One region of the Frankia sp. CeCAU1 genome, then DNA from elsewhere that is predicted to be linked to it. Evidence: predicted binding sites of a transcription regulator. Region 1 holds the regulator's gene; the other holds the start of a gene.

Region 1 (4,387 bases):
CCCGCCAGAACGGCGGGAACCAACCGGTCCACGAGCGCCGGGTGAACGGGCCGGGCGGCGATCGACGACTCGAATGCGACCAGGGGATCAGCGGCCATGGCGAGCCGCTCGGCGAGTCGCTGCGCCGGTCCGTCGCCCCACAGGTCGGCGAGCGGGACGCGTTGGTCGCGCAGTTCGTCCGCGGCCACTCCGAGGTGGGATGGTCCAGAGCCCGAGTCGAAGCGGAGCCCGACGTGCCGCACGCCTGGTGCCCAGCGCACCAGCTTCGCCGCCGTGTCCGGCCCCGCGACGATCAGATTGGCGTCGGAACTCCAGATGATGTCCATGCATCCGTCCGGCAACACTCGCCGACTGCCCACCACACCTGTACGCCCTGTGCGCCCTGTGCGCCCTGTGCGCCCTGTGCGCTCGGTGCGCTCGGTGCGCTCGGTGCGGTCCGAGGGCCCGGTGCGGTCCGGATGCCGGTCCGCCGTCGTCCGCGTGGTGCCCGGGGGGTGTCCAGGGGGAGTCGGGCGGCCCGAGCTGTCCCAGATCGTCGCGGCGAGGCGGTGGGCCCGTCTTTCGTGGTACTCGTGGTACACGTCGCAGAGGCTACGTCGGCGGGGCGGCAAAACGGTTCGCGATCGACGTGGTGACGTGGGACCCTGGTTGGCGACGGGATTCGCCGGGAAACGGGGGGAGGCGCGCCACGAGTGCGGCAGGGTCTTCCGGTCCGGCGGATCCTCCTCGGGCCACCGGGTCGTGGGGCCCGGCCGGAGCAGGCGGCACGGAATGATCGCGGAATGGTGCGGTAGCGGGCCGCGTTGAGAACGGATGGTATGACACTTCCTGCTGACGCCTTCGATGCGTCCACTCTCGACAGATCTCTCATCAAGCTGACCGATGCCGATTCGTCTTACCTGTCGAACTTTTTCGACGATTCTGGGGACGGTTTCGACCTGGAGGATCGCGCCGCGTTGCGGCGGGTTCCCGGTCTCGCCACCGAGCTCGACGACGTTACCGAGGTCGAGTACCGGCAGCTGCGGCTGGAGCGTGTCGTCCTCATCGGCGTATGGACGTCGGGTTCCCCGCGGTCGGCCGAGAGCTCCATGGCGGAGCTCGCGGCGCTCGCCACGACCGCCGGTTCGGTGGTGCTCGACGCGCTCGTGCAGCGTCGCGACCGGCCGGATGCCGCGACTTACGTCGGTTCGGGCAAGGCCCGCGAGCTCGCCGAGGTCGTCGCGGCGACCGGCGCGGACACGGTGGTCTGCGATGGCGAGCTCACCCCGGGTCAGCTGCGGCAGCTGGAGGAGGTCGTCAAAGTAAAGGTCATCGACCGGACGGCCCTCATCCTGGACATCTTCGCCCAGCACGCGACCTCCCGCGAGGGCAAGGCCCAGGTCGAGCTCGCGCAGTTGCAGTACATGCTGCCCCGGCTGCGTGGGTGGGGTGAGTCGATGTCGCGGGCCGCGGCCAGTGGCGGCGGCCGGGCGCCCATCGGTACCCGCGGTCCCGGTGAGACGAAGATCGAGACCGATCGTCGGCGGCTGCGGGCCAGGATGGCGCGGTTGCGCCGCGAGCTCGCCGCGATGACGACCGTGCGGGAGACCAAGCGTTCCGCCCGGCGGCGGGGCGAGGTCCCCAGCGTGGCGATCGCCGGTTACACCAACGCCGGTAAGTCGTCGCTGCTCAACCGGCTGACCGGCGCGGGTGTCCTGGTCGAGGACGCGCTGTTCGCCACCCTCGATCCGACCGTGCGGCGGGCGACCCTGCCGGACGGCCGGGCCTTCACCCTGACCGACACCGTCGGATTCGTCCGGCATCTGCCGCATCAGATCGTCGAGGCGTTCCGCTCGACGCTGGAAGAGGTCGCCGATGCCGATCTCATCCTGCACGTTGTGGACGGATCATCGCCGGATCCGGCCGCGCAGATCTCCGCCGTGCGCGAGGTTCTCAACGACATCGACGCGGGCGGCGTTCCCGAGCTGATCGTCGTCAACAAGGTGGACGCCGTGGAGCCGACGGTCGTCGCGGGGCTGCGCCAGCTCGCCCCGGACGCCGTGTTCGTCTCGGCACGCACGGGCGAGGGGCTGGCCGCGCTGGTCGACGCGCTCTGTGCCCGGGTGCCGCATCCCGACGTGGAGATGCGCGTGCTCGTGCCCTACACCCGGGGCGACTTGGTCTCCCGGGTGCACGCGAACGGCGAGGTGCTCACGATGGAGCACACCGAGACCGGTACCCGGCTGTCCGCCCGGGTTTCCTCGGGACTCGCAGCGGAGCTGCACGCCTACCGGGCCTGAGCCCAGGAGCGATCAGACGCGAGGCAACCCGGCCGGCCGCCCGACGGGCGGCCGGCCGATCCACATCAAACCCTGCGGAGCACAGCCACGATCCGGCCGAGGATGGTCGCATCCTCACCGGGGATGTCGGCGAAGGCCGAGTTCTCCGGATGTAGCCAGATCTTGCCGTCCCGAAGCCGCAGACGCTTGACCGTCGCCTCCCCGTCGATCATTGCGGCGACGATCTCCCCGTTGTCCGCGACCGGCTGCTGGCGGACGACCACCCAGTCACCGTCGCAGATCGCCGCGTTGATCATCGAGTCGCCGACGACCCGGAGCAGGAACAGAGTGCCCTCGCCGACGATCTCCCTGGGTAGCGGGAAGACGTCCTCGACCGCCTGCTCGGCCAGGATCGGGCCACCGGCGGCGATCCGGCCCAGCACCGGCACGTAGGCCGCGTCCGACTTGCTTCCTTCGGTGGTGCCCGGCGCCGCCTCACCGATGATGGGAATCGTGCCCGCCACCGTCGTCGTGCCCGCCACCGTCGTCGTGCCCGCCACCGTCGTCGCGCCCGCGCCCACATCCGCGCGTCGCCGGGGGTGCTCGACGGTCAGCACCTCCATCGCTCTCGGGCGGTTCGGGTCCCGCCGCAGGTAGCCCTTCTCCTCGAGCACCCTGAGCTGGTGAGCCACACTACTGGTGCTGGTGAGGCCGACCGCCTCACCGATCTCCCGCACGCTGGGCGGATACCCGCGCCGCTCCACCGCGGCCCGGATGACCTCCAGCACCTTGCGCTGCCGGGGGGTCAGGCCCGCGTCCGTGGGGCCTTCGGGAAAGGCTCGCACGTTGCCGCGGGTTCCGCCCCGGCGCGTACCCCTGCCTTGGCTAGTCATCGCTTACCGCTCTCCTCGTCGCGTTTTTCTTCCGCCGTGCGGCCACCGGCCGGCCGGCGACCGCACGGCGGACCGTCCCGCTCCGGAAGCGGTCACCTACCGACTCGCCGCCGTCCGTGACCGGGGGAAACCGCCCGGTTCACACCCGATCGACTCGACGGTAACCGGCGGGTCGCAGAATCTCAAACGTCTGTTCGAGCGTGTCCCTGGCGGTTTCCGGTTCCCGATGCGACAATCGACCACGCGTTCGATCGAACGAAGGTTCGATCTTCGGCGTTCGGTGTCGTCGGAACGGGAGGGTGCCGTGGGATCCGCACACAGGGCGCGGGTCGTCGACCTGTCGATGGCCAGGGACCGGGTGGGTCGTCGGCCGGCGGGATACCCGCCGGGTCGCCCGCCCGCACCCCCGCCGCTCCGGCTGACCCGGCGGGGTCGGGTGGTGGTGGTATCGGTCGTCGTGGCGGTCGTCGTGGCGGTAGCAATCATGATCATGCCTGGGGTGTCGATTGCCGGGCCGGATACCGCGGAGGCGCCGCGGCACCATCTGGTCGTGCCGGGGGAGACGCTGTGGGAGGTGGCAGTGGCGCTCGACGAGAGCGCCGACACCCGGGTCATGGTGGACCGGTTGATGCGGCTGAACCACCTGCGGTCACCACTGATCGCCCCGGGCCAGTCGTTACTCCTTCCCTGACGCCCGGCTTCCCGGCTTCCCGGGTCCACGAGTGTCTCGGCGCAGGGTTCTCGCGCACCGTCGTCTTTCGTCCACGTGCGGTGCCACGTGCGATGCGGACCACACGGACCATACGGGGGTGCTGTCCTCATCTCTGGGGCCGTGCGCTACCTTGGACACAACATCTGGTGCTTACCGGGGTGTAAGTCATCCACAGGTTGTTCCACAGGTCTTCCGCGGGGAGCTGGCGGTCCATCCACAAGGTGGTCTGTCCGGCGTGGATGCCGGGTCCTCAACGGTGTCCCTCATCCCCGGTCCGGGGCGGTCGGCTCCGGCGCGGGCGAAGGAGGCGTAGCGCGTGCGGTGCCCGTTCTGCCGGCATCCGGACAGTCGCGTCGTTGACAGTCGGGAGGCCGAGGAGGGTTCGGCGATCCGCCGCAGGCGGTCCTGCCTGTCCTGCGGTCGCCGGTTCACTACGATGGAGGAGGCGTCCCTTCAGGTTCGCAAGCGCAGTGGGGCGGCCGAGCCGTTCAGCCGGGCCAAGGTCATCGCCGGTGTCCGCAAGG
Region 2 (4,387 bases), on a different contig from region 1:
CGTCGAGCACGTTCGAGACGGCACAGGTTCCGGTCGCGGTCCCTCCTGCCACGGAAGATCCGTGGCCGCCAGAGTCCACAGGAGGTGGGTTCAGCCTTGGCACGTCATTATGAGCTCATGGTGATCCTCGATGCTGACCTCGAGGAACGCACTGTCGCGCCCTCTCTCGACCAGTACCTCGGTGTCGTCCGTCAGGGCGGCGGCGTGGTGGAGAAGGTCGATGTCTGGGGCCGGCGCCGGCTCGCCTACGAGATCGCCAAGAGTCACGAAGGCATCTACGCCGTCATCGACCTGCATGCGGAGCCCGACGTCGTCGCCGAGCTCGACCGTCAGCTCGTCCTCAACGAGTCGGTCATCCGCACCAAGGTCATCCGGCTTCCAGAGCCGAAGAAGCCACGTCAGAGCCGCCGGGCGGCGGCATGATCCGGTCCGCGGCGACGGCAGTCCCCCTGCCGTCGTGGGCCGCCGATCTCCGGGAGAGTGCCCATGGCCGGTGAAACCGTCATCACCGTCGTCGGCAACCTAGCCAACGACCCCGAACTGAGGTTTACCCCGAACGGTGCCGCGGTCGCCAGCTTCACCGTCGCATCCACGCCGCGCACCCTCGACCGCCAGACCAACGAGTGGAAGGACGGCGAGGCGCTGTTCCTGCGCTGCTCCATCTGGCGCCAGGCGGCGGAGCACGTCGCCGAATCGCTGCAGAAGGGCGCTCGGGTCATCGTCACCGGCCGCCTCAAGCAGCGGTCGTTCGAGACCCGCGAGGGTGAGAAGCGCACCGTGATCGAGCTCGACGTCGACGAGATCGGTCCGAGCCTGCGCTACGCCACCGCCAAGGTCGTCAAGGCCGCGCGTGGCGGTGGCGGTGGTGGCGGCGGTTACGGGGGCGGCGGCGGTTACGGTGGCGGTGGCGGAGGCGGCTACGGCGCGCCTGCCGGCGCGCCCCCCGGCGCACCCCCCGGCGCACCTGCCGGTGTTCCCGCGGGCGTTCCGGCCGGCGGCGGCTACGGCGGCGGTAGTGGTGGAGCACCCATCGATGACCCCTGGTCGCAACCGGCCGGCGGCTACTCCGACGAGCCACCGTTTTGAGCGGCCGGTCGTCGTCCTCGCGAACGACACAACGAGGTAGGAGCACACCCATGGCCAAGGCGGCCGTGCGCAAGCCCAAGAAGAAGGTTTGCGTTTTCTGCAAGGACAAGGTCGACTACATCGACTTCAAGGACACTTCGCTGCTGCGCAAGTACATCTCCGACCGGGGTAAAATCCGGGCCCGTCGGGTGAGCGGTAACTGCAGCCAGCACCAGCGCGACGTGGCGACGGCGGTGAAGAACAGCCGCGAGATGGCGCTGCTGCCCTACACCGCCTCGGCCCGGTAAGGGGTGGCAATGAAGCTCATCCTGACCCAGGAGGTCCCCGGTCTCGGCAGCCCGGGTGACATTGTGGAGGTCGCGAACGGGTACGGGCGTAACTACCTCGTGCCCCGCCGGTACGCGATCCTCGCGACCAAGGGCGCGGAGCGTCAGGTCGAGCAGATCAAGCGGGCCCGGTCGGCCCGCGCGGTTCGTGATCTCGGGCACGCTCAGGAGATCGCCGGTCAGCTCGGTGGCCTCAAGGTCGAGCTGACCAGCCGGGCGGGCAAGGAAGGCCGCCTGTTCGGTTCCGTGACGGCGGCCGATGTGGTGGAGGCGGTGACCGCCGCGGGTGGCCCCGAGCTCGACCGGCGCCGCGTCGAGCTCACCACGCCGATCAAGTCCCTGGGCGCCTACACCGTCGCCGTGCATCTGCATCCCGAGGTGACCGCGACCGTGAAGCTCCAGGTCACGCAGGCCTGACCAGGGCAGGGCGGGCCTGATCGCGGCCGGATGGGCCCGAGGTCAGGCGGGTCTGACGGGGTGGCGGGTCTGACGGGGTGGCATCCGCCGTTTCTCCCGCTGTACCGCCGCGCTCGCTGTACGGGCTCCCCTGGCCGACCGTCTCAGGTGGTCGGCCAGGGGAGCCCGTTGTGCGTGGGGCAAGGGGCGACGACCAGATCCGAAACTTTTTCTCATCCACAGGGCACTCGGGATGCAGGCGCCTGCCAGCTAGGTTTCGTCGAGGTTGTGGTCTCGGGTGTCCACAGGTCTCCGGTTTCCGTCCCGATGTCCTCCCCAGGTTTCGGCCGGTTACCCACAGCTTTTCCACAAGGGCCTGTGGATAACTTTTTGGTGGGTGTACCCGCCGGTCCGTAAGGTCGGACCCTCCAGGCCGAGGAAGGTACTTCTAGCCTGATCGGGCCAGGTCTCCTTCGGTGACGCGGGCGGCGCCCGGCGAGAGGCTCACCGGGCGCAGCCCGTTCGGTCCCTGCTGGGAGCCCCGGCCGGTCGGGGGCGGAGCGGTTCGTTGACAGCGGTTCCGATCTGTACGAACATTCGTTCGAATGCGGGTCTACGAGAGTCCCGGGAGGGTGCGTCGTGAGCGTCACCGAGATCTCGCGTGGTTCCGGTGGGAGCGCAGAGTTCGACCGGACTCCCCCGCACGACCTGCCCGCTGAGCAGAGTGTGCTCGGCGGCATGCTGCTGTCGAAAGACGCCATCGCCGACGTTGTCGAGGTCCTGCGGACGGGTGACTTCTACCGTCCCGCGCACGGCCTCGTGTACGAGGTCATCGGCGATCTCTACGGCCGGGGGGAGCCTGCGGACGTCATCAGCGTCGCCGCCGAGCTCAGCCGTCGCGATCTGCTCGAACGGGTGGGCGGTCCGGCCTACATGCACACCCTCATCTCGAGCGTGCCCACCGCGGCCAACGCTGGGTACTACGCCCGTATCGTCGCGGAGAAGGCGATCCTGCGCCGCCTCGCGGAGGCCGGCACCCGCATCGTGCAGCTCGCCTACGGCGCGGCTCCGGACGTCAGCGACGTCGTCGACCGCGCCCAGGCGGCCGTGTACGAGGTGACCGAGCGCCGGGCGAACGAGGACTACCTGCCGCTGGGGGAGCTGCTCAACCCGGCGTTGGAGGAGATCGAGTCCATCCAGGGGCACGACGGTTCGCTGACCGGGGTGCCCACCGGTTTCGTCGACCTCGACGAGCTGACCAACGGCCTGCACGGCGGCCAGCTGTGGATCGTCGCGGCCAGGCCTGCCGTGGGCAAGTCGACCCTCGGCCTGGACTTCGCCCGGGCGGCGTCGATCAAGAACGGGATGGCGTCGGTCATCTTTTCGCTGGAGATGAGCCGCATGGAGATCACCATGCGGCTGTTGTCCGCCGAGGCGCGGGTGTCCCTGCAGAACATCCGCACGGGCCGGCTCACCGACGACGACTGGGGTCGCCTGGCCCGCCGGATAGGCGAGGTCGCGGAGGCCCCGCTGTTCATCGACGACAGCCCGCACCTGACGATGATGGAGGTCCGGGCGAAGGCCCGGCGGTTGAAGCAGCGCAACGAGCTGCGTCTGGTGATCCTCGACTACCTGCAGCTGATGTCGTCGCCCAAGAAGGTGGAGAACCGTCAGCAGGAGGTCAGCGAGATCTCGCGGTCGCTGAAGCTGCTCGCCAAGGAGCTCGACGTTCCGGTGGTCGCCATCTCCCAGCTCAACCGCGCCTCCGAGCAGCGGGCCGATAAGCGTCCCCAGGTCTCCGACCTGCGCGAGTCCGGAAGCCTGGAGCAGGACGCCGACGCGGTGATCCTGCTGTACCGGGAGGACACGGTCGAGAAGGAGTCGGCGCGCGCCGGCGAGGCGGACCTCATCATCGCCAAGCACCGCAACGGGCCAACTGGCACCGTCACCGTCGCCTTCCAGGGTCATTACTCACGGTTCGTCGACATGGCGAACTGAATTCTCGGCCCGGGAGCGGGACGAGGCCCACGGGTGGAGAGCGCCAGCGGCCCGGCGGCGGGCCGGGTGGGCGCCCGGGTGTGTTTGGCGTGGTCATGGTTCATGTTGGCGGACCGCAGATCTCCCGATGCTGCCAGACTGGGCGGTATGAGTTTCAGGATCATCCATGGCGAGTGAGAGGCGGGACGGCGGGCGGCCCGCCGGAGCGGTCCTCGAAGTTGCCCGGTTCGACATCAAACCGGGCAGCGAGGAGGATTTCGTCGCCGCGTATCACGGGGTGCGTGCGGAGCTCGTCGGCACGCCGGGCTGTCATTCCGCGCGGATGACCCGCGGGGTCGAGTCACCGTCGAGTTTCGTGCTGCTCGTCGAGTGGGACAGCCTGGACGCCCATCTGACGAACTTCCGGGAGTCGGAGCGGTTTGTCCGCTGGCGTGCCGCCCTCGGCCCGTACTTCGACGGCACCCCGACGGTGGCGCACAGCGCAGACGTCCCCGCTCCCGGCCCGGCCTGACCTCGACGACCGCCGGACCTCTGATCATGGCAGCGTTCCTCGGGTACCTGTTTTTCGCGCCGCTTACGGC

The links. Region 1 encodes LexA, which represses DNA repair genes until DNA is damaged. Its sites were predicted from a motif close to CGAACNNNNGTTCG; they were not measured.
Region 2: dnaB (replicative DNA helicase) is a predicted target of LexA. The motif match lies at 2,399-2,412, and genes of this name have one in related genera.

Annotation. Positions count from the first base shown of each region.
Region 1 is NZ_CDWWXA010000061.1:16,673-21,059, reverse strand. Features, by position in the region: gene AC08OO_RS12595 (helix-turn-helix domain-containing protein) at 1-326, opposite strand, end outside; gene hflX (GTPase HflX) at 819-2,279, shown strand; gene lexA (transcriptional repressor LexA) at 2,345-3,151, opposite strand; gene AC08OO_RS12580 (LysM peptidoglycan-binding domain-containing protein) at 3,456-3,842, shown strand; gene nrdR (transcriptional regulator NrdR) at 4,180-4,387, shown strand, end outside.
Region 2 is NZ_CDWWXA010000023.1:13,029-17,415, reverse strand. Features, by position in the region: gene rpsF (30S ribosomal protein S6) at 97-423, shown strand; gene AC08OO_RS06770 (single-stranded DNA-binding protein) at 487-1,086, shown strand; gene rpsR (30S ribosomal protein S18) at 1,137-1,373, shown strand; gene rplI (50S ribosomal protein L9) at 1,383-1,829, shown strand; gene dnaB (replicative DNA helicase) at 2,448-3,806, shown strand; gene AC08OO_RS06750 (antibiotic biosynthesis monooxygenase family protein) at 3,973-4,317, shown strand; gene AC08OO_RS06745 (hypothetical protein) at 4,344-4,387, shown strand, end outside.